Linked DNA regions of Thiocystis violascens DSM 198. The protein of the gene in region 1 binds, or shares a complex with, the protein of each later gene. Links are inferred from orthologs where the notes say so. Each region holds a gene or a part of one and is shown on either strand. Other genes may lie near its edges. The genes, in order: THIVI_RS19380 and xseA.

Evidence for each region.
Region 2: the proteins of THIVI_RS19380 (region 1) and xseA are in contact, whole or in part, in a cryo-EM structure (PDB 8TXR), measured with the Escherichia coli proteins. The link is inferred for Thiocystis violascens DSM 198 from one-to-one orthologs.

Annotation. Positions count from the first base shown.
Region 1 is NC_018012.1:4,363,636-4,372,817, reverse strand. Bases 4,203-6,935 are described here. They hold THIVI_RS19380 (exodeoxyribonuclease VII small subunit), read right to left. Parts: upstream 5,826-6,935; coding sequence 5,580-5,825; downstream 4,203-5,579. Other genes in these bases: zapE (cell division protein ZapE), read right to left, coding at 5,892-6,935; ispA ((2E,6E)-farnesyl diphosphate synthase), read right to left, coding at 4,697-5,590; THIVI_RS19390 (hypothetical protein), read right to left, coding at 4,203-4,477. Outside these bases: sulfate transporter CysZ, read right to left, coding at 1-860; THIVI_RS19415 (hypothetical protein), read right to left, coding at 891-1,187; THIVI_RS19410 (hypothetical protein), read right to left, coding at 1,240-1,422; THIVI_RS19405 (alpha/beta fold hydrolase), read right to left, coding at 1,477-2,166; GTP cyclohydrolase FolE2, read right to left, coding at 2,193-3,047; THIVI_RS19395 (DMT family transporter), read right to left, coding at 3,168-3,485; more of THIVI_RS19390, read right to left, coding at 3,767-4,202; more of zapE, read right to left, coding at 6,936-6,968; THIVI_RS19370 (hypothetical protein), read left to right, coding at 7,121-7,444; THIVI_RS19360 (aminotransferase class I/II-fold pyridoxal phosphate-dependent enzyme), read right to left, coding at 8,809-9,182. UniProt on the Escherichia coli protein: Bidirectionally degrades single-stranded DNA into large acid-insoluble oligonucleotides, which are then degraded further into small acid-soluble oligonucleotides.
Region 2 is NC_018012.1:2,457,650-2,466,952, forward strand. What follows is about bases 5,844-8,697. They hold xseA (exodeoxyribonuclease VII large subunit), read right to left. Parts: upstream 8,032-8,697; coding sequence 6,655-8,031; downstream 5,844-6,654. Other genes in these bases: THIVI_RS10940 (IS5 family transposase), read right to left, coding at 5,844-6,368; THIVI_RS10950 (methyl-accepting chemotaxis protein), read right to left, coding at 8,092-8,697. In the rest of the region: THIVI_RS10905 (beta-ketoacyl synthase chain length factor), read left to right, coding at 1-468; THIVI_RS10910 (hotdog family protein), read left to right, coding at 465-908; THIVI_RS10915 (glycosyltransferase family 2 protein), read left to right, coding at 985-1,752; THIVI_RS10920 (hypothetical protein), read left to right, coding at 1,778-2,221; THIVI_RS10925 (ElyC/SanA/YdcF family protein), read left to right, coding at 2,239-2,910; THIVI_RS10930 (B12-binding domain-containing radical SAM protein), read left to right, coding at 3,007-4,437; THIVI_RS10935 (hypothetical protein), read right to left, coding at 4,582-5,256; more of THIVI_RS10940, read right to left, coding at 5,259-5,843; more of THIVI_RS10950, read right to left, coding at 8,698-9,303. UniProt on the Escherichia coli protein: Bidirectionally degrades single-stranded DNA into large acid-insoluble oligonucleotides, which are then degraded further into small acid-soluble oligonucleotides.

The DNA.
Region 1 (9,182 bases):
GTCGCGGTTTGTTCGAGCGCCTGACCCCGCAAGGGTCCGGCGAGAATCTCGCCGCTGATCCGCCCCGAAAGATGATTGATCGCCAGCAGGACATGGCGGGTCGCGACCTTGGACTCATGGGGTCCCTGATAGTTGGTCGCGTCCTTGAACTCGCGCACCCACATCGCCGTGGCGCCCGCGACCGCGCTCGGCATCAGCAGAAAATTGAGCACGGGGATCATCCCCATGCCCGCCGCCGCCGCCCCGAAGCTCAGGCTGAGCGTCCGTCGCCCACGTAGCCGGCGGCGCATCTCGCGGAATTTCAGGCCGTGGTTACCCATGGGATAGTCGCTGTACTGGACGACCAGAATCCAGGCGGTATAGAGAAACCATAACAGGGCGCCAACCACGGGAACGAACAGCAGCATCAGAAAGGGGATGGCCCATAGCAGGGCATAGACAATCTTCCCGATCTCGTCGAGCAGGGTCGGAATCAACTCCGCGAGCATCCGTGCGTAATCGTTGCCTTGATCCAGCGGCTGGCCGGTCAGAACCAATTCCACCTTCTCGGCCAGCAGACTGTTGAATGGCGAGGCAATCAGATTGGCGACCAGGCTAAAGCCGTAAAACACCAGAACCAGCAGCAGCAGAATGAAGATTGGCCAGAGGATCCAGTCGAGCCAGCTCAGCCAACTCGGCACGCTGGCTTCCAGGCTCCCCAGGAGCAGTTCGAACTGGGTGACGCCGACATAGATGGCGCCGGAGAACACCAGGATGTTGACCAGCAGCGGGATCAGCGCGAACCGTCGCAGTCCGGGGCGGGCAATCAGCCGGAGGCCCTCGAACAGATAGCCCGCGCCGGAGATGGAGTGGTTAACCATGAGTTGTTTCGCTCTTGATGAAGGGTTCGCTCACGAAACCGACAAAACCTCGGCGAGAATGTCGGCAATCTCGTCGATCTCCTCGATCACTTGCGCGGGTGCATGGCCTTGGATGGCGAGATTTCGGATCAGTACCACGAGCGGCGCCATCCGTTCCAGATGGCACACCGTCTCCCAGCTCATCGCTTCATCGGTGTGAAACAGCAGTTTATCCCAACCCGCGAAACCGGCTTGCTCGACGAGCGTTGCCCGCAGGCACTCCCAGGCGCCCTGGAGATCGGAGAGGATCGTTTTTTCGTAAGCGGTCGGTTCGGTGAAAAAGTTCATGGTCCCGATGCGATGGCTTGAATTGGCAAACGCATCTCGTCTCAAGACGCGGTTAGGCGCGATCCCTGCGAAAGCTCAGCATGCCCAGGAGCGTTGCCGCGATGCTGAAAAATCGGAACAGCACCTTGAATCCCCATTCGGCCATCCGGATGCGGGGGTTATTGTCCTCGGCCTGAAGGTAGTCCGTCGCGGTTTGGCGATGGTCGGCGCGCGGTACGTTGTTATTGCCTTGCATGCTCGGGTTTCTCGTCGGTTGGTGTTCGGCTTGCTGAAGAACGATCACGAAAAATTATAAGAGATCGGCTAGAAGATCGGGAGATTCCAGCAGCGGATTGTGGCCGATGCCATCCAAGACCCTCAGATCGGTCGTCGGACGACATTCCGCGACCTGACGCGCGATGCGCAGGAATTTTCTGTCTTCTCCGCCAACGATCCAGCGCAACTGTCCCGGAAAACGCATCAGATCATCCCAGGTGCTCGGCATCTCCGCCAGTCCCAGCCGCTCCAGGCTACTCGCCAGACCCTCGGCCCGTTGGCTCAGGCGGCATGCCTGCTGTCGTGCCAGGACGGAGCGCGGCAGGCGACTCTGCGTGACAAAGAGCGGTAGCTTCTCCCAGGCCTGGACGAAGGCATCGACCCCCTGCGTTCGCAGGAGCTGAATCCAGCGTTGGTCGGCCTCGCGTCGCTGTTCTCGGAGCAGCGAATCCGTGAGTCCCGGATGGGCGGAAATGATGGTCGCGGCACGGAAACGTTCCGGGGCGGCCTGGATAAGCCCCAGCGCGATCCGTCCCCCGAACGAGTAACCGACGATCCGCTCGATGCTGGTCGGCAATTCCTGGAGAAGGGCCTGGATCTCGTCGCGAAAGGTTCCGAGCGGATCGCCCCGGCGGCCGTGACCGGGAAGGTCGATCGCCAGCCGGGAAGGATCCTTACCGGTCAGCGTTCGCCAGTCCTCCGCGCGGCCGGTGAAGCCATGCAACAGCAGGCACTCCGGCGAGGGCTCGCTCAGAGCGATGCCTCGGCGATTTTTGCCTCGCGCGTCTTGTCCCGTTCGATCAGGGCATAGGCAGAGTGATTGTGGATGGACTCGAAATTTTCCGCCTCCACGACATAGGCCGCGATGCGTGCGTCTGCATTCAGACACTTGGCGACGTCGCGCACCATGTCCTCGACAAATTTGGGATTGTTGTAGGCGCGCTCGGTGACAAATTTCTCGTCGGGCCGCTTCAGCAGTCCGAACAGTTCGGAGGATGCCTCCCGCTCGATCATCTCGATGATTTCTTCGAGCCAGATAAAACCCTGGGTACGCACCTGGACCGTCACGTGGGAGCGCTGATTGTGCGCGCCATAGGCCGAGATTTTTTTGGAACAGGGGCAAAGGCTGGTCACCGGAACCAGCACCTTGATCTCCAGGGTCGGCCGACCGTGGCGGATCTCGCCGATAAAGGTGACATCGTAGTCGAGCAGACTGGCGACCCCCGAGACCGGCGCCTTCTTGTTGACGAAGTAGGGAAAGCGCATCTCGATATGTCCGGCCTCGGACTCCAGGAGCTGCGACATCTCGGTGAGCATCTCCTTGAACGAATCGACGCTGATCTCGCGTTCGTGGTTGTTCAGGATCTGCACGAAGCGCGACATGTGCGTCCCCTTGAAGTCGTGCGGGAGATACACATACATGTTGAAGGTCGCGACCGTGTGCTGTTCGGCGCCGCCGCGCTCGCGCACCCGTACCGGATGGCGGATGTCCTTGATCCCCACCTTATCGATGGCGATGCGGCGGGTATCGGCGCTCCCCTGAACGTCGGCGATGTCCAGGCCGGTGGGGGTTGCGCGGCAGTTGGGTTCGAGCAATTGCTCCATGGGGTTACTTCCTCGACGGGTCATCACGGCTGTCATCGCCGTGGAAATGGGGGCTGGCGGGTCAAAAAACAGCAGGCACCAAGCTTAGTGCCTGGTTTGGGAGCGTTTGTCGGTCCGTTATTAATGCGCTAATTTCAATGTCGCCACTCCGGCAACGATGAGCGCAATACCGACATATTTTGCCAAAGAAGCGGGATCGCCGTAGTACAAGACCCCCACCATAAAGGTTCCCGCCGCACCGATCCCCGTCCACACCGCATAGGCGATACCCATCGGGATTTGGCGTTGCGCGAGCCAAAGAAAGACTCCGCTGAGCGTCATAAAGACGACCGCAACCAGAATCCCGCTCCAGCGAGAAGCTGGATCCTGCGACATTTTGAGCCCGATGGGCCATCCGATTTCGAGCAAGCCAGCAAAGATCAGATAAAACCAACTCATAAGAAAATTCCCCCGCACCAGGGAAATCGATCGTCAGACTCAGACGCTGATGCGCCCGTGCCGGACGGGGTATTCACCCCATCCGGAACCGTTTCGACGACGCGTGAGGTCTACGGGATCCAAACGCTCGGGACGGGGTTGCAAACTCCGTCCCGCTAGGAAGAACTGAAGTTCAGTCTGTTTATTCCTCGCCTAACGGGCAGCCTAAAGCGGCGCGCGCCCCTGATGACCTTGCGAGTTAGCACGACGCCTGTGGCGCGCGCTCGCTTTTCAGGAGTATGTTAGGTATTGATCTTCACGACACCAAGCTCTTCAAGCGCCTCGAATATATTAGCGAACGCCACGACGAGCTTTTCTTCCAAATTCTTGCTCTGATGCGCAAAAATAAATATCTGCATTGTCGTATGGAAGCACGCTTGAGCATTAGAGAATCTGTATGCCGAAAACTTCCAATCAACGCCAATTTCGAGATCTGGACGGGGGAGCGCGTTCTTAAGTTCAAGTGTCGGATGAACAGCCATGTCTCGAAATCTGATTATCTCTGTGATCGCTTTCTTGACCTCCTTCATCTGCTCCTTCTTGAATTTAAGAACACGTCTGGCGACCTCTGCGATTTGCGTACCGCGCCCAGTGCGATTGCGCTTCCATCTAGCGACGTCATCTGTAGATAGCTTGGCGTATGGTTTTAGCATGTCGTAAAGCGCGTCGAGCGCAATCCCGCAGGAAACGATAACCTGCATTGACGGCGCTAGTTCCGCCACCAATAGCGCCTTTTTGGAGTCGGCGTTATCACTCCAGTTCTGAGCAATGTTATCGCATGCCACCTTTGCATCATTTAGACTGTCCCTTGCGATCCTGAGCCAAAGCGGAATTACGTTGTAGGCAGTTGACAGAATAAGCTTGGATTCTGATGCGCCTGACTCAGCTAAAGAGATGACGCAATCGCCGGGTAAAATTCCGACGGTCATTCCCTTGAAGATTAGAACACCCATTGTTCACCAATCGTTCGTTACTGGAGTACCCGTACCTAAAGTGAGTTAGAAAGAATCTACGCTAACAATGCTAGACAGATTCCACGTTAGCGATACTAGACCGAATCCTCTTTTTTCAACGCATCCAAATAAACCGCGTCTAACGCAATGTCCGTCAATGAACTCAAGACCGCATCCGCTCGAAACGGATGCATGTCGCGCGGGACGCGGTTTAACGGTTCAATTCTTGCGCCCAAGCAACGCGCTGGCGATCCAGCGCAACGGATCGGCGCCGTCCGGGAAGATCTCGATCGCCGTCAGCGCCTCGGCGATCAGATCGGCTGCCATCTCCTTCGCCTCGGCCAGCCCGACTAGGGCGGGGTAGGTGGCCTTGTCGAGCGCCTGATCGCGCCCGGCGGTCTTGCCGATCTGCGCGGTGTCGCCTTCCACGTCGAGCACGTCGTCCTGGATCTGGAACGCCAGTCCGAGACACTTGGCGTAACGGTCCAGACGCTCGGCGCGGTCCGCGTCGAGCGCGCCGTGGGCCAGGATACCCATCTGCACGGAGGCGCGAATCAGCGCGCCGGTCTTGTGGATGTGGATATGTTCGAGCATAGCGACATCGAGCGCCTTGCCCTCGGCGTCCAGATCCAGCGCCTGACCGCCGACCATGCCGCGCGAGCCGCTGGCGCGCGCCAGATGCTCGACCATCGCGATGCGAATCCGCGCATCCAGTCCGGTGGCTTCGGCAAGCGATTGGAAGGCCAGGGTTTGCAGCGCGTCGCCGGCCAGGATGGCGGTGGCGTCGTCGAAGGCGCGGTGACAGGTGGGGCGTCCGCGGCGCAGGTCGTCGTCGTCCATCGCCGGGAGATCGTCGTGGATCAGCGAGTAGGCGTGGATGAATTCCACCGCGCAGGCGGGACGGTCGAGCAGGGCGGAATCGATGCCGAGCGCCTCGCCGGTCGCGTAGGTCAGCAGCGGGCGGATGCGTTTGCCGCCGCCCAGCACCGAATAGCGCATGGCCTCGTGCAAACGCAGGGGCGGTACGCTGGCGCGCGGCAGAAGCTCGTCGAGCGCGCGTTCGAGACGCTCTTGGCACTGCGTCCGGTAGGTGTCCAGGTTGTTATCGGTCATTGGGCTCGAAGGGTTCAGGCTCGGCGTTAGGCCGAGTGTCGGTGAGAATGCGCACCCGCTGCTCGGCCGTGTCCAATGCCTGCTGGCAGACGCGGGTAAGACCGATGCCGCGCTCGAAGGCCGCCAGCGATTCTTCCAGGGTCATCTCGCCCTTTTCCAGGGCATCGACAACGCTTTCCAACTCGTTCAGTGACTGCTCGAAGGATGGCGGGGGCGGGGTGGCTGGTTTTTTCATCGGGTTCGGGATCGGACTTTAGGCGGTACGGTAGCCTAGCTTGGTTGAGCGGTCAAACCAACGCGATCAAGACGCCGCCGCCAGATACTCCGTCGACTGCATCTCGATCAAGCGGCTAAGCAGTCGCTCATGGGCAAAGTCGGGCAGGCCGCCAAGATAGAGTTTCTCGACCGGCGCGGCGGCCGACAGCACGAGTTTGATGCGCTGATCGTAAAATTCGTCGACCAGATGCAGGAAACGGCGGGCCGCGGCCTCCTGGCTCGGACCGAGTCGCGGCACGCCCGACAGCAGAACAGTGTGGAACTCGCGGGCAATCTCGATATAGTCCGAGGCGGATCGTGCCGTGGCGCAGAGCGCCGCGAAGTCGAACCAGACGACATCCATCCCGACCCGACGCACCGGAAACACACGGCCGTTGACCGAGAACTCGCCTGATGACACCTCGTGCCCCCCGGTGAGCCGCGCGAAATCCTCGGCCAGCCGGCGCTCGCCAGCGTCGCTCTCCAGAAAAAAAACCCCCGCCTGGGTCAGCGTGCGCAACCGATAATCGACCCCACCGTCCAACTCGAAGACCTGGGTGTGCCGTTTGAGCAGTTCGATGGCGGGTAGAAACAACGGCCGCTGCAAGCCATTGCGATACAGATCGTCGGGGCGGGCGTTGGCGGTCGTGACCAGCGTCATGCCGCGCGCGAAGAGCGCCTTCAGCAGACCATGCAGGAGCATGGCGTCGGCGATGTCGGTGACGATGAACTCGTCCAGACAGAGCACCCGCGCCTGTGCGCGCAAACCGTCGGCGACGACCTCCAGCGGATCGGGCTGCCTGGGCAGACGCGCCATTGCCCCATGGATCTCCCGCATGAAATGATGGAAATGCACCCGTCGTTTATCGGGCACCTCCAGCTCGCTCATGAACCAGTCCATGAGATAGGTCTTGCCGCGCCCGACGCCGCCCCACAGATACAGACCGCGCACCGGGAGCGCGGGCCCGGACCAACGACTCCGGAGCCGTCTCCAGACGCTGCGCCGGGGTTGCCGGGACGGCTCGCGGAGCAACGCCTGGCGCAGGGCGAGAAGCAATTCGCTCGCTTCGCGTTGGGCGCTGTCGCAGGGATGAAAGGAATTCGAGATGTTGGCTTGAGACATGTCCGGAACCGAAAAAGAGCGTCCAGCGGCCAGACTGGTATTTTCGCCGATGGGTTTAAGTGACAGTGGCAGGGCTTTTCATTAGCATCTCATGACGATTTTGCGACGCCTGACACGATCAGGATATTCCCGTCCAACCGAGATACCAAACCATGCTCAATAAAACCAGACGTTTTCTGACCTCCCTGTTGCCCATCGATCCGAATCGTCGCGGCGAGTGCAACCGCTGTGGTAGCTGTTGCAAGCTCCCCTACCCCTGCCCTTTTCTGCGCTTCGATGACGCGGGATTGAGCAGTTGCTCGGTCTATCTTTTCCGCCCGCCAAGTTGTCGTAAATATCCGCGCGTCGCGGCCGAGAACCTGACCCCGCAAACCTGCGGGTTCTTTTTCGTCGCGCCGGAACAGATCGGCCACCGACCCGCGCCCGGTTTCGAGCCCGCCGCAGTACAAGTTCGGACCGCCGAAGAGCCTGGGTGAGGCACCGATGCGTGAGGGATCAGGCGTTTTTGGAAAAGATCCTACCCGTAGGAGCCCGCTTGCGGGCGACGTGGCCCGCCAAGCCGCCTTCCATGCGCCCAACCGTCGCCCGCAAGCGGGCTCCTACGGGATTTGACGCTCGGTCAAGTCATTTGCGAAATTCGCCTCAGAGGGTGTAGACAAAAATAATTGAGCTGCTATTTGTATACCAGTCTACAACTGAGCTGGTGTGCGCTGATGTCGAAAGCTGGTCGTCCCCCCAAGATTCACGAGGCGGAGCAAGCGGTATTGCGTCAAATTGTCACGGATCGCCCGACCTCCACGCTGTCAGAGATTGCCCGGGAACTCGCGGCACGGACGGGAATCGAGGCTCATGAAGCAACGATTCGCAAGTCCTTGCGGGAGGCGGGCGTCACGCGCCTCCGGGGCGAGAGTGGTCTCGAGGCGCAAGCGCGCGCAACGCCGCGTCGGTATGGGTATACGGATGCGCATCGTCGCCACGACCCCGACCAAAGCTACCCAAGTTGTCTGACCGATGCGGAGTGGGACTTGGTCGCCGCTCTCTTTGAGAGTGCCGGGCGGGCGGGGTCAACCGCCCCGCGTGTCGCGCCGGAGCATCCTGGAGGCGTGTTGCTACGTGGTGCGCACGGGGTGCGCGTGGCGGATGCTGCCGCACGATTTCGCGCCTTGGCAGAATGTCTACAAGACGTTTCGCCGTTGGAGTGCGGCTGGGAAGTTTGAGCAGATGCATGATCGACTGCGGGGGCAATGGCGCGAACGCGAGGGGCGTGAGATCGCGCCGACGGCGGCGGTGCTGGATGCGCAATCGACCCGCGGCTCGCCGCAGGGTGGACCGAGCGGCTTTGATGCGGGCAAGCAGGTCAAGGGGCGCAAGCGCAGCCTGGTGGTCGATACCTTGGGGTTCGTGTTGGCGGTGAGCGTGGTCGCGGCCAATCTTCAGGACCGCGATGCCGCCTCGGGCGCCGTCGCTGACGCGGCCGCCAAGTACCCCCAGATCAACACGCTGTTTGTCGATAGCGCCTACGCCGGTCAATTTGCCCAAACCACCGAGCAGACCCACGCGATCCGCGTGGAAGTCGTGCGCCATCCAGCCAACAAAAGCGTTGGCTCCTGGCACGTGGACGGGGCGCCTGACCGAGTGGTGATCGCCAACGCCGACGGCTTCGTTCCGCTGCCGAAGCGCTGGGTTGTCGAGCGCACCCATGCGTGGAATGAGCGTGCCCGTCGATTGATCATGCATCATGACCGTCTGCCAGCGGTCTCCGAAACCTGGGTTTGGCTGGCGGAGGCGCGCATCCTGCTGCGGCGGTTGACCACAACGGTTTGATTTTGTCTACACCCTCTCAGCAGCCTGAAAGAAATTCGCCGATCCGTCGCACCCCCTCGTCCAGCTCGCAAAGATCACGGGTGTAGGCGAAGCGCACATGGCGCCCCGCTTCATGTTCGCCGAAGTCCTGACCGGGCGTCACCGCGACGCCCGCCTCCTCCAGCAACCGGGACGCGAAGATCATCGCGTCCTCCGCGACCCGCTCGGGTAGACCCGCGTAGAGATAGAAGGCGCCGGCGGGCGTGTGCGGAATCGCGAAACCGAGCCCGCGCAGCGCGCTCAGCAGTCGGTCGCGACGTTGCTGGAAGATCCCGCGCCGTTCCTCGACGATCGCCAGCGTCGTCATGTCGAAGGCCGCCAGCGCCGCGTGCTGGGCCAGCGTGTTGGCGG
Region 2 (9,303 bases), 1.9 Mb from region 1 along the record:
TCGGTGCACAATGCCGTCGCGGGCTACTGGTCCATCGCCGAGGGCTGTCGGCAGCCGTCCACCAGCCTCGCGGCGGGCGACGGGAGCTTTGCCGCCGGGCTGCTGGAGGCCGCGACCCAGTCGGTCTGTTTCGGCAATCCGGTACTCTTGGTCGCCTGCGATGTGCCGGCACCGGAGCTGCTGCATCCTCATCGACCTTTTGGGTGCGCCTTCGCCTGCGCATTGTTACTGGAGCCATCTGCGTCCGGAATGGAGCGGGTCACGCTCGATCTGACGCCGTGCGAGACCGATGATGGCCATCCGCTGACAACAATGCGCGATCCGGACTGGGAGGCTCTGCGGTTGAGCAATCCGGCGGCTCGTGCCCTACCGTTGCTGGCCGCGGTCGCTGCCGGCCAGGACGCAGGGATTCGCCTGCCTTACTGGTCGGATCTGCGACTTGACGTGCGACTGAGCCAGACCACATGAATCGGCTGGACGACCTCTACGCCAAGCTCCCCCACGCGGGCGGCATGTGTCTGCTGGAAGAGGTGCTCGCTTGGGATGAGCAATCCATCCTCTGCGCGACCTCCTCGCATCGGTCGCTGACCAATCCACTGCGTTGTCATGCTGGTCTGTCCGCCGTGCATGGTGTCGAATACGCGGCTCAGGCCGCTGCCGTGCATGGCGTGCTCTCCTCGGCGCTCGATGGTGGCCCGGTGCTGCTGCTGGGAGCGGTCCGCGATCTGGAGCTGACCGTCCCGCGACTCGATGGGCTGACCGCGCCGTTGATGATCGCGGCGCGACTTGAGGCCCGTCTCGGCGCGAACGCGAGTTACCGCTTTGCGCTGACCGCTGACGGTCTGCCCTGCGCGAGCGGTCGCATCACGCTGATGCGGGGCAATCTGGAAGACAACGCGAGCGGCTGATGGCCTGCGTTCACGCGCATCGTCATCCCGAGCGAACTGAGACTGTTTGCATCATCAACGTCAATGGGACCACCGAATGACGGAAACCAGCGTGATCATCCCGGCCTTCAACGAGGCGCGAACTATCCACGCCATCGTCGCGGCAGTCAGCGAGCAGGCGGTCGACCGGATCATCGTCGTCGACGACGGCTCCACGGATGCCACGGCGGAGTTGGTGCGCGCGCTGGTGCAGGAAGGTGCCAGACCGACGGTGGAACTGCTTCAGCACTGGACCAATCTCGGCAAGGGCTTTGCGTTGAGTCACGGCATCGCGCAGGCGCTCGCGACTGGCGCCCAGTGGATCATCACCATCGACGCCGACGGTCAGCACTGCGCCAGCGATATCCCTCGCCTCATTCAGGCCGCGACGCTCGATCCTGCCGCCATCGTCATTGCCGCCCGCACCGAGGGTCGCGAACAGGTGCCGCCGCTGCGCCGTTTCGCGAACGGGGTCGCCGATTTCTGGATCTCCTGGGCCTGTGGATATCGAATCGAAGACACCCAATCCGGCTTCCGGCTCTATCCCGCCCGGATGCTCGCGCCCTTGACCACACGGCCGCGCGGTAACCAGGGGTTCGCCTACGAGACTGAACTCCTGATCGACGTGATCGCCGCTGGCGCCAGGGTCCGTCATATCGCGATCGCAAGCCGCTATCACGCGGGTCTGCGTCCCAGCCATTACCGCCCCTGGCGCGACACCTGGAGCATCGTGCGGCTGGTTGGGGGCAGGCTGTTGCGCCGGGGCATGTACCCAATGGGCCTGCTGCGCTCGCTGGGTTGGGAAGTCGGGTTGCACAAAGTGTAATCGCCATTCACAAGAGGACACAAAAATGACAAAGACGCTGACATTCACCACTCCAGGCCCCCGCTTGCTGTCGGGATCGACCAACCTGCGCTGGGGCGTGCTGCTGATCGTCGCCCTGACCCTGCTCGGTCTGAGCGGCTGCCGGACCGCGCCGGTTCAGGACGTGGACAATCGACCGGTTCCCGCCGGTCTCTCGATGTCCGATGTGAGCAAAGCGATTCAGTCCGCCGGCAACAGTCTGGGCTGGGTCATGAAGGAGACAGGTCCGGGCATGATCGTCGGCACGCTCTTTGTGCGCGATCACATGGCCAAGGTAGAAATTTCTTATTCAAAAAGCGGTTACAGCATCCGCTACGCCGATAGCTCGAACCTCAAGTATGACGCCTCGAAGCAGACGATCCATTCCAACTACGCCGGCTGGATCCAAAATCTCGACAACCAGATCCGCAGGCGTCTCTCGGTCCTTTGAGTCACGTCAATGGCAAGATGGCGTCAACCTCGCGGATCGACTGGGACAGCCTCGGTACCCTGGCCCTGACGATCCTCGTTGGCGTTGCCGGCGCGGGCATTCCCTTCGTCGTCGCGCTCGCTCGGGTACTTGCCGTCGGACTCCGGACGAGGAGCGGCCCGGCGACTGGCCTGGCGGTCGTGTTTGGCAAGCGACTGGTCAAGGATCAACCCGACCCTGACTATCGGGCACGACTGGCGACGGCCGCCCGACTCGCCCTTGCTCGCCCCGATCTCCGCATCCTCATCCTGGGCGGTCGCACCGGGGGAGCGCGATTGACCGAGGCCGCTGCCGGAGCGCAACGGCTGCGCGCGCTCCCCGATTGCGCCAATCTTTCCATCGATCTGGAACAGGGCTCCACCGACACGCTGGCCAATCTCCGCAATCTGCGGACACTGCTGGCGGAGACCGGACGGCGCGAGCCCCTGACGCTGATCTCCAATCGCTATCACCTGGCACGGCTCGACCAGATGGCGAGCAGTCTGAATCTGGATTATCGGCTGTGCGCCGCCGAAACGCTGGTCACGGCACTACGCTCGACCCTGCCGCAGCGCTGGTTGCTTGAGGGTTTCTATCTGACCTGGTTTGCGACCGGCAAGCTGTGGGCCAGACTGACTCGCAATCGACGCATGCTGGCGCGCGTCACTTAAACCACGCCTCGCCGCAGCCATGGGTCACCGCGAGACGGGGATCGCTCAACGCAACACGGATCGCTCTGGACGCGATTGAACCGGGAGATTTCTGACTTGCGCATCCTACTGATCAAGCCCAAGGCAAGACTGCGATCCGTGCTCGGACTGCAAGCCTTTCAGTTGATGGAACCCCTGGAACTCGGCTATCTGGCCGCCGTCGCAGGTCCGGGTCACGAGACGCACATTCTCGACCTGCGTCTGGCCGCCTGGCCCTGGCTGACGCTGGATCTGACGCTGCGGCACTTCCGGCCGGATCTGGTGGGTATCACCGGCTACAGTCATGAGGCGTCTATCGTCAAACGCATCGCCCGCACTGTGCGTGGGCATCTGCCGGCGACTCGTATCGTCGTCGGCGGCCACCACGCAACTGTCGATCCGCGTGACTATCGTATCGAAGCCATCGATGCCATCGTGCGCGGCGAGGGCTGCGCACCCTTCGGACAGATCGTTAACGCCCTCGCGGCTGGTCGCGAACTTGACGGGATTCCCCAGGTGCTGCGACCGGACCAGAGCTGGCGCGACGATGAAGAGCGTCAGTGGCCCCAGTTTCCAGATCCCGCGACACTGCCGCTGCCACGGCGCGATCTCTGGGACACACGCCACTACCGTAGCGTCTGGACCGCCGAGCACCTGCCGCGCTGGCATCCGCTGTTTCCAAGGGTCGCGATGGTGCGAACCTCCTGGGGCTGCAAGATGAAATGCGCCTTCTGCATCGTGCCGCACCTGTGCGGTGGTATACACCGACCGCGACCGGTCGCCTCCGTGGTCGATGAAATCGCCTCCCTGGAGGCCGAGCATGTCTATTTCAGCGACGACGAGAACTTCATCTGCGAGGATTTCGGCTGGAAACTCGCTGACGCGCTGGCCGCCCGTGGTGTCAGGAAACGCTATTTCGCCTGGACTCGGGCCACGACCGTCAACCGCTCACCGGAGCTGCTGCGACGCTGGCGCGAGATCGGTCTCGACGCCGCTTTTCTCGGCTTCGAGTTTCCGACCGACGCCGAACTCAAGCGGGCGGCCAAGGGCGGGAGTGTCGCCGCCAACGAGCGCGCACTGGATCGGCTGCGCTCGCTGGGCATCGCGGTGCATGCCGCCTTCATGGTCCAGCCCGAGTACGGCGAATCCGAGTTCGCCAGACTGCGCGATTACGTCCGGGGACTGCCACCGCTGCAATGCAGCTTCACCGTCTGCACCCCCTCGCCCGGCACCCCCGATTATCTGGCGATGCAATCACGTCTCTGGGTCGACAATCCGCACGACCTGCACGACTGCATGCACCCACTGACGCCCACGACGCTGCCGCTACGCGAATTCGCGCTGACCTTCGCCGAACTAGCCCATACCGCGCTGGAGAAGGTGCCGATGCGCGTCAACCGCCACCTGGCCACGCCGGATCAAATGGTAAGGGTTGCCTTCGCCAGCCGGAGTTATCACAAGGGTCTACAGGCGATCTATCGAGATTACCCCAAGGCACTTTGGGATTAAGCCCCAGCGAATCTCGCTTGTGTGGTTTGTGGATCGGATGGATCTTGCTGAAATTTGGAAACGTCCGGCGGTGCGGCTCATCACCTATCAGTTACTCACGGGCATGAAAAGCGGGCAAAGGGAGGTCATTTTGAAGGCACCGCTTCAGACGGCGCAGGCCGCGAGTAAACCACGAGACCAGGCTGCGATAGAGTTTCCTGAAGCTCCAATGCGCGGGGTCGTTCTGCGCCTGGACTTTTTTTCGAGTGGTGTCGGATCGTTCAGCGCCTCGTCTCGGCCAGCGCGGACACACCAGTACATGGCCAAGGCCATGATGAGCGCCAGTCGCTCCAAACGCTCGGCATGCTGGAGTTGTGCATCCTCCAAGTCGAAGCCCCGGCCCTTGACGTCGGAGAACATCGGTTCGATGGCCCAGCGCGCGGCGTCGTCAAGCACGCTTGCCCGTGTCGGGGCGGCGTCTATGGCAATGATCCACGGCTCGGGGTGGCCATCCTCGTGCGGAATCCCGAGGTTCGTGATCGCCCCCTGCGCAAACAGGCGCACACCGGCGAAGTCACGTTCCGTCACCCCGTGTGCCAACGCGCCCGTCGTCGTCTCATCGCCCTGCCCAGTATCCGCCAGCACGTTGCCCTTGAGCCGCAGTCGGTCGCTCCATCCGTGGGCTTGGAGCCAGCCGAACAGGGCCATCGACGGAGAGAACCGGTCCGCCGACAGCAACACGCACGCCCCGGACGGCAGCCAGGCCAGGATCTGCTCCAACACCACCTGCTGGCCCGCGAAGCCGAGATTGGCCGCCCCTTCCTCAGAGGGTGTAGACAAAATCAAACCGTTGTGGTCAACCGCCGCAGCAGGATGCGCGCCTCCGCCAGCCAAACCCAGGTTTCGGAGACCGCTGGCAGACGGTCATGATGCATGATCAATCGACGGGCACGCTCATTCCACGCATGGGTGCGCTCGACAACCCAGCGCTTCGGCAGCGGAACGAAGCCGTCGGCGTTGGCGATCACCACTCGGTCAGGCGCCCCGTCCACGTGCCAGGAGCCAACGCTTTTGTTGGCTGGATGGCGCACGACTTCCACGCGGATCGCGTGGGTCTGCTCGGTGGTTTGGGCAAATTGACCGGCGTAGGCGCTATCGACAAACAGCGTGTTGATCTGGGGGTACTTGGCGGCCGCGTCAGCGACGGCGCCCGAGGCGGCATCGCGGTCCTGAAGATTGGCCGCGACCACGCTCACCGCCAACACGAACCCCAAGGTATCGACCACCAGGCTGCGCTTGCGCCCCTTGACCTGCTTGCCCGCATCAAAGCCGCTCGGTCCACCCTGCGGCGAGCCGCGGGTCGATTGCGCATCCAGCACCGCCGCCGTCGGCGCGATCTCACGCCCCTCGCGTTCGCGCCATTGCCCCCGCAGTCGATCATGCATCTGCTCAAACTTCCCAGCCGCACTCCAACGGCGAAACGTCTTGTAGACATTCTGCCAAGGCGCGAAATCGTGCGGCAGCATCCGCCACGCGCACCCCGTGCGCACCACGTAGCAACACGCCTCCAGGATGCTCCGGCGCGACACGCGGGGCGGTTGACCCCGCCCGCCCGGCATCTCAAAGAGAGCGGCGACCAAGTCCCACTCCGCATCGGTCAGACAACTTGGGTAGCTTTGGTCGGGGTCGTGGCGACGATGCGCATCCGTATACCCATACCGACGCGGCGTTGCGCGCGCTTGCGCCTCGAGACCACTCTCGCCCCGGAGGCGCGTGACGCCCGCCTCCCGCAAGGACTTGCGAATCGTTGCTTCATGAGCCTCGATTCCCGTCCGTGCCGCGAGTTCCCGGGCAATCTCTGACAGCGTGGAGGTCGGGCGATCCGTGACAATTTGACGCAATACCGCTTGCTCCGCCTCGTGAATCTTGGGGGGACGACCAGCTTTCGACATCAGCGCACACCAGCTCAGTTGTAGACTGGTATACAAATAGCAGCTCAATTATTTTTGTCTACACCCTCTGAGGCGATTAAACCGCGTCTCCAGGCAACATGCGTCCTTTGCGCGCTGTCCCTGGCCTCGCATTCATCCATGGACGCTGTGCTTAACGCGGTTTAAGCGATTTACTTTTCAGTGCTTTAAGGTGATTTTCGCAAAATTGGAATTTCTCGTCACACCGCTCTGCGGTGTGACGCATCGGGCGGCGCTCCGCGCCGAGAAACCAGTACCTTAAAACCGATTATTCAGGGTCACGCTCTTCAACGGTTGCAACCAGAATGCCAGCGGCGACCCGCGCCTGAATACGGGTGCCGGGCGGGGCCTGATGCGGATCCCGGACAATCAAACCATCCGGCCAGCGCGTAACGATAGCGTAGCCGCGCGCCAGCGTGGCCAGTGGACTGAGCGCCTCCAGTCCGGCGATAGCACGCAGTAACCGCTCGCGCCGCTGTTCCGCCATCCGATGACGCGCCCGAGCGAGCCGCTGACCGAGCGCGTCCAGCATCATCCCCGCCCGTTCCAGCCGTCGCTCCGGCGAGACCGCACCCAGTCGCGCCACGACGGGGCGGAGCCGGTTCCGCGCGCCCCCCAGCCGCTCCGTCATAAGTGTCAGCAGGCGCTGTTGAGCGAAATCCAGACGCTGCGACTGTTGCTGCAAACGGGCGGCCGGATGCAGCAGCCCCAGATGGCGCACCGCGCCCGCCAGTCGTTGACGGACGCGGTCGAAGCGACGTTGCTGAACATCGGCCAGACGCACGGACAGCGCGGTCAATCGCTGCCGGACATGCTCGGACGAGGGCGCGACCAGTTCGGCCGCCGCCGAGGGCGTGGCCGCCCGCCGGTCCGCCACCAGATCGGCGATGGTGAAATCGCTCTCGTGACCGACTCCGCTGACCACCGGGATCGCGGAGGCGCGAATCGCCCGCGCCAGCAACTCGTCGTTGAAGGCGTTGAGATCTTCCAGCGAACCGCCGCCGCGCGCCAGGATCAGCACATCGCAGTCGGCGCGGGCATTGGCGAGCGCCAGCGCGGCGATCAGGGACGCGACCGCCGCCTCGCCCTGGACCTGCGCGGGATAAATGAGTACCGGCAGGGCGCCGAAACGCCGCTTGAGCACCGCGAGCAGATCGCGCACCGCCGCGCCCGAGGGCGAGGTAATCAGGCCCACCTGACGCGGAAAGGCCGGCAGCGGACGCTTGATCGCCTCCGCGAACAAACCCTCGCTGGCAAGCCGCTGTCTCAGCCGCTCGAACGCCAAACGCAGCGCGCCCTCGCCGCCCGGCTCCAGGTGCTCGACCACCAACTGGAAATCGCCGCGCGGCTCATAGAGCGTGACCCGCACACGCGCCAGAACCTGCTGGCCGTTCGCGGGTTTAAACGGCAGCAACAGCCGCTTGGCGCGGAACATGGCGCAACGCACCTGGGCCGCTTCGTCCTTGAGACTGAAATACAGATGTCCCGAAGCGGGCTGCGCCAAATTCGAGATCTCGCCCCGCACCCACAGCAGCGGGAAACTGCCATCGAGCACGGCCCGCACCTCGCTGGCGAGACGCGCCACGCTGTAGATGTCGCGGGAAAAATCAAGTCCCGCGTCAGTGGCGGTTTTCCGTGCGGTCAACAAGACTCCGCCCGGGCGGCCTGCCTGATCGCCTCCGTCGCCCTGAGACGGGTCATCGCCTCAAGCGCGGTAGCCAATCCGAAACCCACCCCAGTGGCGTCCTTTGACATAGACGGGCGCCGAGATGTCATGAAGAATCTCGCCCGTATCGCGCCGATAGGTCTGAATCAGGAAGGGTAATTCATGCACCCCGCATTGTTTGCCCACCGGGTCGTCGAAACGACGTTTGGTCCGGTTGTACGGCATGTCGCGTGCTTCGTCACCCGTCAGCGGCTGTGAAAAACGCCTGTTGTGAGTCGGAACATAGCCGCTGCGATCACAACCGATAGCATAGGTTATTTGGGTGTCGCGCTCCAGAATCGGCTCCTGAACGCGGGGAAACAGCCGGTCGGTCAGGGCGTCGAAATCGGTAGAGAATTTTTGCGGCCTGGTATTGGGGATCGGGCGATACGTCGGATCGAACAGCGCCTCTTCGCTCACCTCTCTGGCCGATATCGCGTGTTCCAGCACCCTGCCCACCTCCTCGGCCGCCTGCTGCACGATCGACGGCATGCGCTGATGGACTGCCCTTGCCTGGTTACCCGCATTGCCAAGACGAAAGACGTTGCTGATTTCATGCAGATTGGCGGCCAGTCCTTCGAGCCCCTGAGCCTCCTGGAGCGAGTTGGCCGCACCAACGGCGTTACGTTCGATCATGCCCATGATTTCATGCACATGCTCCAACACATGGTCGGCCTCGCGGCTTTGATGAGCAATCGCGGTCGCGATTTCGGCGATGCGCGCCATATTCTGTTCCGCGCCCTGATTGATGCGTTCGAGCGAACCGGCCGCCTGCCGGGCCAAATCAGCACCGGCATGGGCCTGATCGCTGCCCGCGCGGATCGCCACGATAGCGGCGCGGGTTTCGTTCTGGATGGCGGCGATCATGGAACTGATCTCGCTGGTGGCGGAGGCCGTGCGTTCGGCGAGCTTTCTCACCTCGTCGGCGACCACCGCAAAGCCGCGTCCCTGTTCGCCGGCACGCGCCGCCTCGATGGCGGCATTGAGCGCCAATAGATTGGTCTGCTCGGCAATCTCACGGATCACGCTGACGATGCCGCCGATCGCCTGCGAGCGATCTCCCAGCGCAGCGATCACCTGAGCGGACTCTTCGACCGATTCGGCGATGCGGTCGATCTCGGTCGATGCCGCCGACACCGCCTGCGTTCCTTCCTGTGAAAGATCCCGCGCATCCTGTGCATTATCAGCCGTTTTGGTCGCATGATCGGCGAC